DNA from 2 places in the Pantoea alfalfae genome. Region 1 is predicted to be linked to the other one. Evidence: predicted binding sites of a transcription regulator. Region 1 holds the regulator's gene; the other holds the start of a gene.
The links. Region 1 encodes CRP, which controls carbon source genes, mostly activating them, when cyclic AMP is high. Its sites were predicted from a motif close to ATGTGANNNNNNTCACAT; they were not measured.
Positions count from the first base shown of each region.

Region 2: a site for CRP is predicted at 2,038-2,055, ahead of pth (aminoacyl-tRNA hydrolase). Genes of this name have one in related genera too.

Region 1 covers NZ_CP082292.1:429,625-434,948, reverse strand. The annotation lists gene K6R05_RS02010 (hydrolase) at 1-964, shown strand, start outside; gene K6R05_RS02005 (YheU family protein) at 969-1,187, shown strand; gene K6R05_RS02000 (phosphoribulokinase) at 1,249-2,118, shown strand; gene K6R05_RS01995 (OsmC family protein) at 2,486-2,890, opposite strand; gene crp (cAMP-activated global transcriptional regulator CRP) at 3,194-3,826, shown strand; gene K6R05_RS01985 (YccS/YhfK family putative transporter) at 3,884-5,324, shown strand, end outside.
Region 2 covers NZ_CP082292.1:2,350,955-2,356,278, forward strand. The annotation lists gene prs (ribose-phosphate diphosphokinase) at 1-323, shown strand, start outside; gene K6R05_RS10955 (GGDEF domain-containing protein) at 535-1,686, shown strand; gene ychH (stress-induced protein YchH) at 1,683-1,958, opposite strand; gene pth (aminoacyl-tRNA hydrolase) at 2,214-2,801, shown strand; gene ychF (redox-regulated ATPase YchF) at 2,910-4,001, shown strand; gene K6R05_RS10975 (ANTAR domain-containing response regulator) at 4,175-4,783, opposite strand; gene K6R05_RS10980 (transporter substrate-binding domain-containing protein) at 4,780-5,324, opposite strand, start outside.

The DNA of each region.
Region 1 (5,324 bases):
GTTCACGCCGCCTGACAGCCTGCGTAACGCCCACCTGCAGACAATGCTGCCGCGCCTGCTGCGTCGCCGTGTCACGTTCGCGCCTTACTGGCAGCGACTCGATCTGCCGGATGGCGATTTTGTCGATCTCGCCTGGAGCGAAGATCCCCAACAGGCGCAGAATAAGCCGCGCGTCGTGCTGTTTCATGGGCTGGAGGGCAGCTTTCACAGCCCCTATATTCATGGCCTGATGGCGATCTGCCGCGCGCGCGGCTGGCTGGCGGTAGTGATGCATTTTCGCGGCTGCAGCGGCAAACCCAACCGGCTCAATCGCATCTATCATTCCGGCGAAACGGAAGATGCCCGCTTTTTTCTGCACTGGCTGCGTACCCGCTGGGGCCAGGTGCCGACCGTGGCCGTCGGTTTTTCGCTAGGCGGCAATATGCTGGGCTGCCTGCTGGGCCAGCAGGGCGCAGCTGCCGAAGTGGAGGCAGGCGTCATTGTCTCCGCCCCACTGCTGCTGGAGCCATGTAGCGTAAAACTGGAACATGGCTTTTCACGCTTCTATCAATACTATTTGCTGGCGCAGCTGAAGAAAAATGCCCGCCGCAAACTGCACGCCTGGCCGGATACGCTGCCGGTCAATCTGGCGCAGTTAAAAGCGCTGCGGCGACTGCGCGATTTTGATGATGCGATTACCGCCCGCGCCCACGGTTTTGTCGATGCGGCCGATTACTATCATCGGGCCAGCGCCATGCCCTGGCTCAAACGCGCAGAGAAACCGCTGCTAATCATTCACGCCAAAGACGATCCCTTTATGAGTGATGAGGTGATTCCGCACAGCAGCCAATTATCTGCCACTATTACTTATCAACTGACACCACACGGCGGCCACGTCGGTTTCGTCGGCGGGACGTTACGCCAGCCCGAAATGTGGCTGGAACAGCGCATCCCGCAGTGGATCGCCCCTTTTCTGGATACCTGATCTCGTGATTATTCCCTGGCAACAGGTCTCTCCTGAGACCCTTGAAAATCTGATTGAAACCTTTGTGCTGCGTGAAGGCACTGACTATGGCGAGCATGAACGTAGCCTGCTGGACAAGGTGGCTGATGTGCGACGCCAGCTGGAAACCGGTGAAGTGGTGCTGGTGTGGTCGGAACTGCATGAATCGGTCAATATCATGCCGCGTAAAGAATTTCGTGGCTGATGCACCCGGCACCCTTTCATGATAACAATGCTCATCGTCCGACCTCACAGGGAGCTTTTCTATGTCTGCACGTCATCCCATTATCGCGGTGACCGGTTCCAGCGGCGCAGGAACCACCACCACCAGCCTGGCGTTCCGCAAAATTTTTCAGCAGCTTGACCTGCATGCGGCGGAGCTGGAAGGTGACAGTTTTCACCGCTTTACCCGCCCTGAAATGGATATGGCGATTCGTAAGGCACGCGATCTGGGACGTCATGTCAGCTACTTCGGCCCGGAAGCCAATGACTTTGGCCTGCTGGAGCAGAGCTTTAAAGAGTATGGTCTCAGCGGGGAGGGGCAGTCGCGTAAATATCTGCACACTTACGATGAGGCGGTGCCGTGGAATCAGGTGCCCGGCACTTTTACACCCTGGCAGCCGCTACCGCAGAACACCGATATTCTTTTTTATGAAGGATTGCATGGCGGTGTGGTGACAGCGCAGCACAACGTGGCGGAACAGGTCGATCTGCTGGTGGGCGTGGTACCGATTGTTAACCTGGAGTGGATTCAGAAGCTGGTACGCGACACTGGCGAGCGCGGTCATTCACGTGAAGCCGTAATGGATTCCGTGGTGCGCTCAATGGAAGATTACATCAACTACATCACACCGCAGTTTTCACGCACCCATATCAACTTTCAGCGCGTTCCAACCATCGATACCTCCAACCCGTTCGCAGCCCGCGCCATTCCGTCACTGGATGAGAGTTTTGTGGTGATCCACTTTCAGGCGCTGGAAGATATCGACTTCCCCTACCTGCTGGCAATGCTGCAGGGCTCGTTTATCTCGCACATCAATACGCTGGTGGTGCCCGGCGGCAAAATGGGTCTGGCGATGGAGTTGATCATGGGTCCGCTGGTGAAGCGGCTGATGGAAGGTAAGCGGATAGAGTAAGAGGTCAAAAGGGCCTTTCCAGACTAATGCCAATGCAGGATCAATCTGACAGCAGCGAAAATGCTTAACACGCAGGGAACCGGGTCAGAAAAGGAAAGCGTCCCGCGCCAGGGACGGCGCGGGACGAGCGGCCAGGGATTGGCTTAAGCGACTTTCCGATCTGACCCGGTTCCCAGCGCAGGCACAGTATCAACGCGGATTCCCTATGCAGGCACAATCTGACAGCGGACCGACACAAACCGCTCTGACCCTGTTCACAACGCAGGCACAATCTCAAAGCGGATTTCCGGACCAGGCACAGTCTTAAAGCAACCTGCATCAGATACTGGAAGTGAAGTTAGCAGGTCTGCAATAACCCCTGCGGCTACTAAAGTTCGATCACTTCATAGCTATGCGTAATGTTGACGCCTTTACCCAGCATGATGGCCACCGAGCAATATTTTTCAGCCGAAAGATCGACCGCGCGTGAGACCACTTTATCCTGGAGCGCTTTGCCACTCACGATAAAATGCAGGTTGATGTGCGTAAAGATTCGCGGCGCCTCTTCACGACGTTCTGAGGTCAGTTTTACTTCACAATCAGCCACATCGTTGCGGCCTTTTTGCAGAATTGATACCACGTCAATCGCGCTGCATCCACCTGCCGCCATCAGCACCATTTCCATTGGGCTGGGCGCTTTATCACCTGAATTGCCATCCATCAGTATCTGATGGCCGGATGAGGATTCTCCAAGGAATGTCAGCCCTTCTACCCATTTCACTCTTGCCTGCATGATTTTTGCTCCGGAATACGCTGTTTTGTCGCCAGAGTACGCTTTCGCCTGGTAAACAGCAATCCAGAGAAATCCGCCTGTAGCTGAAGCGAGACAACAGAAGACAGTCGGCAAAAGCTGTGCTACAAACAGTGCTGAAAATATTTTTCGTCACCCGATGGCGAAGCCGGGAAGAATGATGCGCACTGCGCCTGATGCGGCCCGAATAATTTCCTGAAAAGGAAACGCTTGAAGCTTTCACCGCCTGACAGGGAAAACTGCCCCCTGTATTTTGGGCACGATTACAACAGAGGATAATAGCGAATGGTTCTCGGCAAACCGCAAACAGACCCTACACTCGAATGGTTCCTGTCCCATTGCCATATTCACAAGTATCCATCCAAAAGTACGCTGATTCACCAAGGTGAAAAAGCAGAAACGCTTTACTACATCGTGAAAGGTTCCGTCGCGGTTCTGATTAAAGATGAAGAAGGCAAAGAGATGATTCTTTCCTACCTGAATCAGGGCGATTTTATTGGTGAGCTTGGCCTGTTCGAAGAAGGTCAGGAACGCAGCGCCTGGGTACGTGCGAAAAGCGCGTGCGAAGTGGCGGAGATTTCTTACAAGAAATTCCGTCAGTTGATCCAGGTTAACCCCGATATCCTGATGCGACTCTCATCGCAGATGGCGCGTCGCCTGCAGGTGACGTCTGAAAAAGTGGGTAACCTCGCTTTCCTCGACGTTACCGGCCGCATTGCACAGACTCTGCTTAACCTGGCGAAGCAGCCAGATGCCATGACGCATCCCGACGGCATGCAAATTAAAATCACTCGTCAGGAAATTGGTCAGATTGTGGGTTGTTCACGTGAAACCGTGGGCCGTATTTTGAAGATGCTGGAAGATCAGAACCTGATCTCCGCACACGGCAAAACCATCGTCGTTTACGGCACCCGCTAATTCCTGTCATCCACGGCGTGATGGCAACATCACGCCGTTATTGTTTGTGTTGGGCCGATGTGGCGTCGAATCATTTACCATCCTGAAGTCAATTATGCCTTGCGGCAAACGCTGGTGCTCTGTCTGCCGGTGGCGCTGGGCTGGCTGGCTGGCGACCTGCAAAAAGGTCTGCTGTTCTCATTAGTGCCCGCCTGCTGCAATATCGCCGGTCTCGATACGCCGCATAAACGCTTTTTCAAACGTCTGATTGTGGGCGGTAGCCTGTTTGCCCTCGGCAGCTTTCTGATCCAGTGGCTCACCCTGCATGCGATTCCACTGCCGCTGATCCTCTTCGCTATGCCTTTGCTGCTCGGCGTCACGGGTGAGATCAGCCCGCTGCATGGCCGTCTGCTGCCCGGCACCCTGATTGCCGCCATCTTTACCCTCAGCCTGATTGGCCGCATGCCCATCTATGTCCCCCCGCTGCTCTATATCGGCGGCACGCTGTGGTACGGGCTGTTTAACTGGTTCTGGTTCTGGCTGTGGAAAGAGCAGCCAATGCGCGAAAGCCTGAGCCTGATCTACCGCGAGCTGGCTAACTACTGCGACGCCAAATACACCCTGCTGACGCAGCTGACCGATCCGGAAAAGGCGCTGCCGCCACTGCTGGCCCGTCAGCAGAAAGTGGTCGATCTGATTAACACCTGTTATCAGCAGATGCATATGCTGTCGGCAAGCCGCGATCACAGCCATAAAAGGCTGACGCGCGCTTTCCAGGTGGCCCTCGATCTGCAGGAGCATATCTCGGTCAGCCTGCATCGGCCGGAAGAAGTCCAGAAGCTGGTGGAGCAAAGCCATGCTGAAGCGGTGATCCGCTGGAATGCCAAAACCATCTCGGCCCGGCTGCGGGTGCTGGCAGATAACATTCTTTATCACCAGTTACCCGACCGCTTTGCGATGGATAAACAGCTCGGCGCACTGGAGAAAATTGCCCATCAGCATCCCGATAATCCGGTGGGTAACTTCTGCCTTTATCACTTCAACCGCATTGCGCGGGTGCTACGCACCCAGAAACCGCTTTACCAGCGCGATCTGATGGCAGACCGCCAGCGCCGCCTGCCGCTGTTACCGGCGCTGCGCAGTTATCTCTCGTTTCGCTCGTCGTCGCTGCGCACGGCGGGTCGCTTTGCGGTGATGCTGATGCTGGGCAGCGCGCTGGCGCTGTTCTTCAACATCCCCAAACCCTACTGGATCCTGATGACCATCATGTTCGTCAGCCAGAACGGCTACAGCGCTACCCGTGTCCGCATTCAGCACCGGGCGCTGGGCACTTTTGCCGGTCTGGTGATCGCGGCTGCCACGCTGCGCATGGCGGTGCCAGAGTCGCTGGTGCTGCTGATCATGCTGGCAATTACCTTTATCAGCTATCGCTTTACCCGCCAGTTCTATGGCTGGTCGATGATTGGCTTTACGGTCACGGCAGTTTACTCGCTGCAACTGCTGTCACTGAATGGCGCGC
Region 2 (5,324 bases), 1.9 Mb from region 1:
GTGACGTTGCTGGCCGCGACTGCGTGCTGGTCGACGATATGATCGACACCGGCGGCACGCTGTGCAAAGCGGCTGAAGCGCTGAAAGAGCGTGGTGCCAAGCGCGTGTTTGCTTACGCGACGCATCCGATCTTCTCCGGCAATGCGGTTGAAAACCTGCGTAAATCTGTACTCGACCAGGTCATCGTCTGCGATACCATCCCGCTTTCAGACGAGATTAAATCACTGCCGAATGTGCGCACGCTGACCTTATCTGGCATGCTGGCCGAAGCGATTCGCCGCATCAGTAACGAAGAATCTATCTCGGCGATGTTCGAGCATTAATCTTCGCGGAACCGGGCCCTGTGCCCGGTTTTTTTATCTCTGCCTTCCGGATTAACCCGCTTCTTTTTCTGCCTTTTCCCCGATAAATTTCCTTTTAATCTCCTGTTTTCAACGCCACCCACTTTTTTACTAAAACGCGGTGTTCCCCCGCTTCTGCCCTCCAGTATTAAGTGGTAATTTGCTGCGCATTTCTCATCTGAATTCAGCCATCATGAGCCTCGATATCTACACATTATTTGTCTGCGAGCTCTACGTGCTGGGGTTTCTGAGCATCATTATGGTGTTTGCCTGGGTGGGGTCGCACTATGACCGCGTTCTTGGCTTCACCTGTCTGTCACTGGTTTTCACCCTGATTGCCGTATTCTTAAGCAGCCTGCGCAGCAGCGGCCTGCATTTCCTGCCGGTTGCGGTGGGCAATGTGTTAGTGATGCTCGCTTATGGCGGATTATTAAATGCGTTCCGGCGTTTCTGCGGTAAACCCATCGGCACACACTGGTTACTGGGTGCCCTGCTCTGGGCACTCCTCTGCTGCTTTCCGGCGTTTTATTACAGCTTACCCAAACGGGTACTGGTATTGTGCATCGCCTGCGTCGCCTATACCGCCGCACTGATCCAGCTGGTCTGGCAGGCGCGTGACACGCTGAAAGCCACTTTCTGGCCTGCCCAGCTGCTGTTGTGGATCCACCTGCTGTTTCATCTGGTGCGCCTGTTTCTGGATAGCGCCATTGCCAGCACGCAACCTGGCGCGATTGGCGGATCGGACTTCTCGGTTTACGTGATTCTGGAATCCATTCTGTTTGTCATCGGCCTGACGTTTACCATTCTGGCCATGGTAAATGAGCGGATGCAGATCGCGTTAAAACACACTTCCCTGCACGATCCGCTGACCAGCGTCTGGAATCGCCGCGCCCTATTTGCTGAAGCGGAGAAAATAGTGGCGCGCTGCCGCCGTCAGAACCGGCCGTTCAGCGCGATACTGTTCGACCTCGATCATTTTAAAAGCATCAACGATCGGTATGGCCATCATCAGGGCGACCAGATTTTGATTCACTTTTGCGAAATTGTCAGAGGATTGATACCGGCTGAGGGGCGTTTTGCACGACTGGGCGGCGAAGAGTTTGCGGCCATCATTCCGGCTGAAGCACGGGATGCAGAGGCGTGGTGTGAGGCGATCCGGCTGGCAGTCTGTGCATCGCAACCCAATGAAATTGCCTGGTCGGTCAGCATTGGCTTTGCCACGGTCACGCACGGCCAGCAGGATTTTGAGAGTTTACTGGCGCTTGCTGATGCGGCGCTCTATCACGCCAAAGCCAGTGGCCGGAACTGCACAGCGCAGCATCCGGTCCCGGCAGCCATCAGTTAGTGGTGGGAATTGTGTGACCGGCGGCAGCGCTTGTCATAGTGACGCAGCCAGTAATAGCGATCTTCAATTTTTTCACGGCCACTGATACGCGCGCCCACCAGCCACATCAGTGCGCCAATAAAGATGCTCAGAATCGCGCCCTGCGCCAGAAACTGCGGCAAATCGAGTGACGGCAGCTGGTTCATGATTGAAAACCCAACACCCAGCACCATTGTGACTAATCCCAGTACCATCAAGCTGTTACCCGCTACGCGGCAGTGTTGATGTTTCATGCTGCACCTCCATCCATATGAGTTAATAACCGCACACAATGTTAAGTGCCATAAGTTTAGGCAATGGCTGGGGTCCACGTTGCGGACTGGATCACACATCAGCTATAAAGAATGACCTGGCCCTGAATGCAGCCTGTTGATTTAGATAGAAAATGATTAATCACCGTTCTGAACCATTTCAATGCTTGTGCTTTGTCATCTCGCCTGTGGCGAAGTAAACTAACGCCCTTTCGCGATAACAGCAGGATAATCATTGTGAGCAGCATTAAACTGATTGTGGGACTGGCCAATCCGGGCGCTGAATATGCCGCCACACGCCACAATGCGGGTGCCTGGTATCTGGATCTACTGGCTGAACGCCACAATCAGTCACTGAAAGAGGAAAGCAAATTCTATGGCTACACTGCACGCCTGGCGATAGCCGGCGAGGATGTACGCCTGCTGGTGCCGACCACCTTTATGAACCTGAGCGGTAAAGCGGTGGCGGCAATGGCGACCTTTTATCGCATCACGCCAGAAGAGATTCTGGTGGCGCACGATGAACTCGATTTGCCGCCCGGTGTGGCGAAGTTCAAGCAGGGCGGCGGCCATGGCGGCCATAACGGCCTGAAAGACATCATCAGCAAGCTGGGCAACAACAATAATTTCCATCGGCTGCGCATCGGTATCGGGCATCCCGGCGATCGCAACAAGGTGACCGGATTTGTGCTGGGCAAGCCGCCCGCCAGCGAGCAGAAGCTGATTGATGATGCCATTGATGAGGCGGCGCGCTGCACCGAACTGTGGCTGAAAGAGGATCGCATCAAGGCAATGAACCGGCTGCACGCCTTCAGGCCTGCTTAAACGCCCGAATCGTCGTGATTCCGTGTATAATGCGCGAAATTTTTCCATTCGTCTCCGACAGTCCGCCCTCTGGCGCGCTGTCCATCCAGTTATAAAGGGTATCAAACCATGGGATTCAAATGCGGTATCGTGGGCCTGCCGAACGTCGGTAAATCCACTCTGTTTAACGCGCTGACTAAAGCGGGCATCGAAGCGGCTAACTTCCCGTTCTGTACCATTGAGCCAAACACCGGCGTGGTACCCATGCCTGACCTGCGTCTCGACCAGCTTTCTGAGATTGTTAAACCACAGCGCGTGGTACCGACTACCATGGAATTCGTCGATATCGCGGGCCTGGTAAAAGGGGCGTCCAAAGGTGAAGGCCTGGGTAACCAGTTCCTGACCAACATCCGCGAAACCGAAGCGATCGGCCACGTGGTGCGCTGCTTTGAAAACGACAACATCATCCACGTGGCGGGTAAAGTGAACCCGGCGGAAGATATTGACGTCATCAACACCGAACTAGCACTGTCCGATCTTGAAACCTGTGAACGTGCGATTCAGCGTGTGCAGAAGAAAGCCAAAGGCGGCGATAAAGATGCCAAAGCCGAGCTGGCTGCGCTGGAGAAGTGCCTGCCGCATCTTTCTGAAGCGGGCATGCTGCGTTCACTGGATCTGGATGCCGACGACAAAGCGGCCATCCGCTATCTGAGCTTCCTGACCCTGAAACCAACGATGTACATTGCTAACGTCAATGAAGATGGTTTCGAGAACAACCCGTACCTGGATCAGGTGCGTGCGATTGCTGAAGCAGAAGGTTCAGTCGTCGTGCCGGTGTGCGCCGCCGTTGAGTCGGACATTGCCGAGCTGGAAGATGAAGATCGTGAAGAGTTCATGGCGGAGCTGGGACTGGAAGAGCCTGGCCTGAACCGCGTTATCCGCGCCGGTTACTCGCTGCTGAACCTGCAGACCTACTTCACCGCTGGCGTGAAAGAAGTGCGTGCCTGGACCATCCCGGTTGGCGCCACTGCCCCACAGGCAGCCGGTAAAATCCACACCGATTTCGAGAAAGGCTTTATCCGCGCCCAGACCATCGCGTTTGAAGACTTTATCGCCTACAAAGGCGAGCAAGGCGCGAAAGAAGCCGGCAAGATGCGTTCAGAAGGTAAAGAGTACATCGTGAAAGATGGCGATGTGATGAACTTCCTGTTTAACGTCTGATTTGCTGATTGCCTCATGAGGTTTCGCTGAATCTCATAACAACGCAAAAACCCTATAAAAATATCCACGCAATTGCGTGGATTTTTTATTTCACAGCGTCCCAATATCTCTCGCAACAACGCACTCAAAGATGCGTATGAAAAACAGTACAGCCTCCGGTTAAACAATGCCCATTACTCCGTCAGCATTGACCTCAGCCGGTTGATCCAGGACTCCGTATCGTTCAGCAACGCACAACTGAGATTTTCAATGGTCATGTGTTGCGCCATTGAAGCGCGGCGCAGCAGGCTGTAAGCATCGTCCTCCTCAAGCCGTAGCGCAGACATTACCCGCAGTTGCGCGGAAAACAGAAATCTGCGCGCCCTAAGACGCTCCTCCTGCCGCCGGAGCTGCGCTTCGAGCTGGTGGATCTGTGCAGCATGAGTAAGCGCCAGGGTAAACGCAGTCATCACACCGTCAAAGCGCACGGGTTTGCGCATGTAGCTGTCGATCTTCTGTTCGGCAATCCACTGTAGTCGTGATGGCGTTTCAATGGCAGTCAGCGCAATCTTTGGCAGCGCGGGCCAGGGGAGCGGGTTTGTGGGGTGAAACAGGGTAGAGTTATCGCCATCGAACACCAGCAGCTGCTGGTCAGCCAGCTGGTTCTCATCCGGAAACACTGCACAGAACAGGCCTTCTATCCCTATGCGGCTAAACTGCTGCGCCAGATGGTGGTTATCACGGTCAGAACAGCCGATCACACACACCTTTAATCCGCGCATCTGCACGTTTTTTCGGCTCATTCGCCACCTCCATGCGGCGTAAGGCTCGCGAGGTCCACCCAGGCCAGCCAGGGATCGGGTTCCACCGGCGCATCAGCCTGCCAGAAACTCTCCAGCCTGCCGTTGTGGCAACGCGCCAGATGCGGGGTCAGCCAGCAGTGATTATTTCCGGCGTTAAGGCGGATTCGCCCGGCTGGCGAATCCATTTCATCCAGCAATACCGCATCGCGTACACCTTCAACGTCATCATTGCCGTGGCGCGCAATGGCTCTCGCCAGCAAATGCCCGGCCAGCCAGGCACTCTCGCTGTCCACTGATGGCGAAACATGCTCACCAAAGCGCTGGTGATAGCTGCTGAGAAAACGCCGGTTGGCGGTGTTGTCTATCGACTGAAACCAGCTGGCAGAAACCAGGTATCCCTCTAACGCCTCTGCGCCAATCAACTGAACTTCCGGTTCACACAAGGTCAGGCTTAGCTTTAGCACCTCATTTAACCAGGGCTGCTGCTGGCAGGCCTGATGCCAGGCGCGGTAAAAACTGTAAGCGCTTTTACCGACCAGGG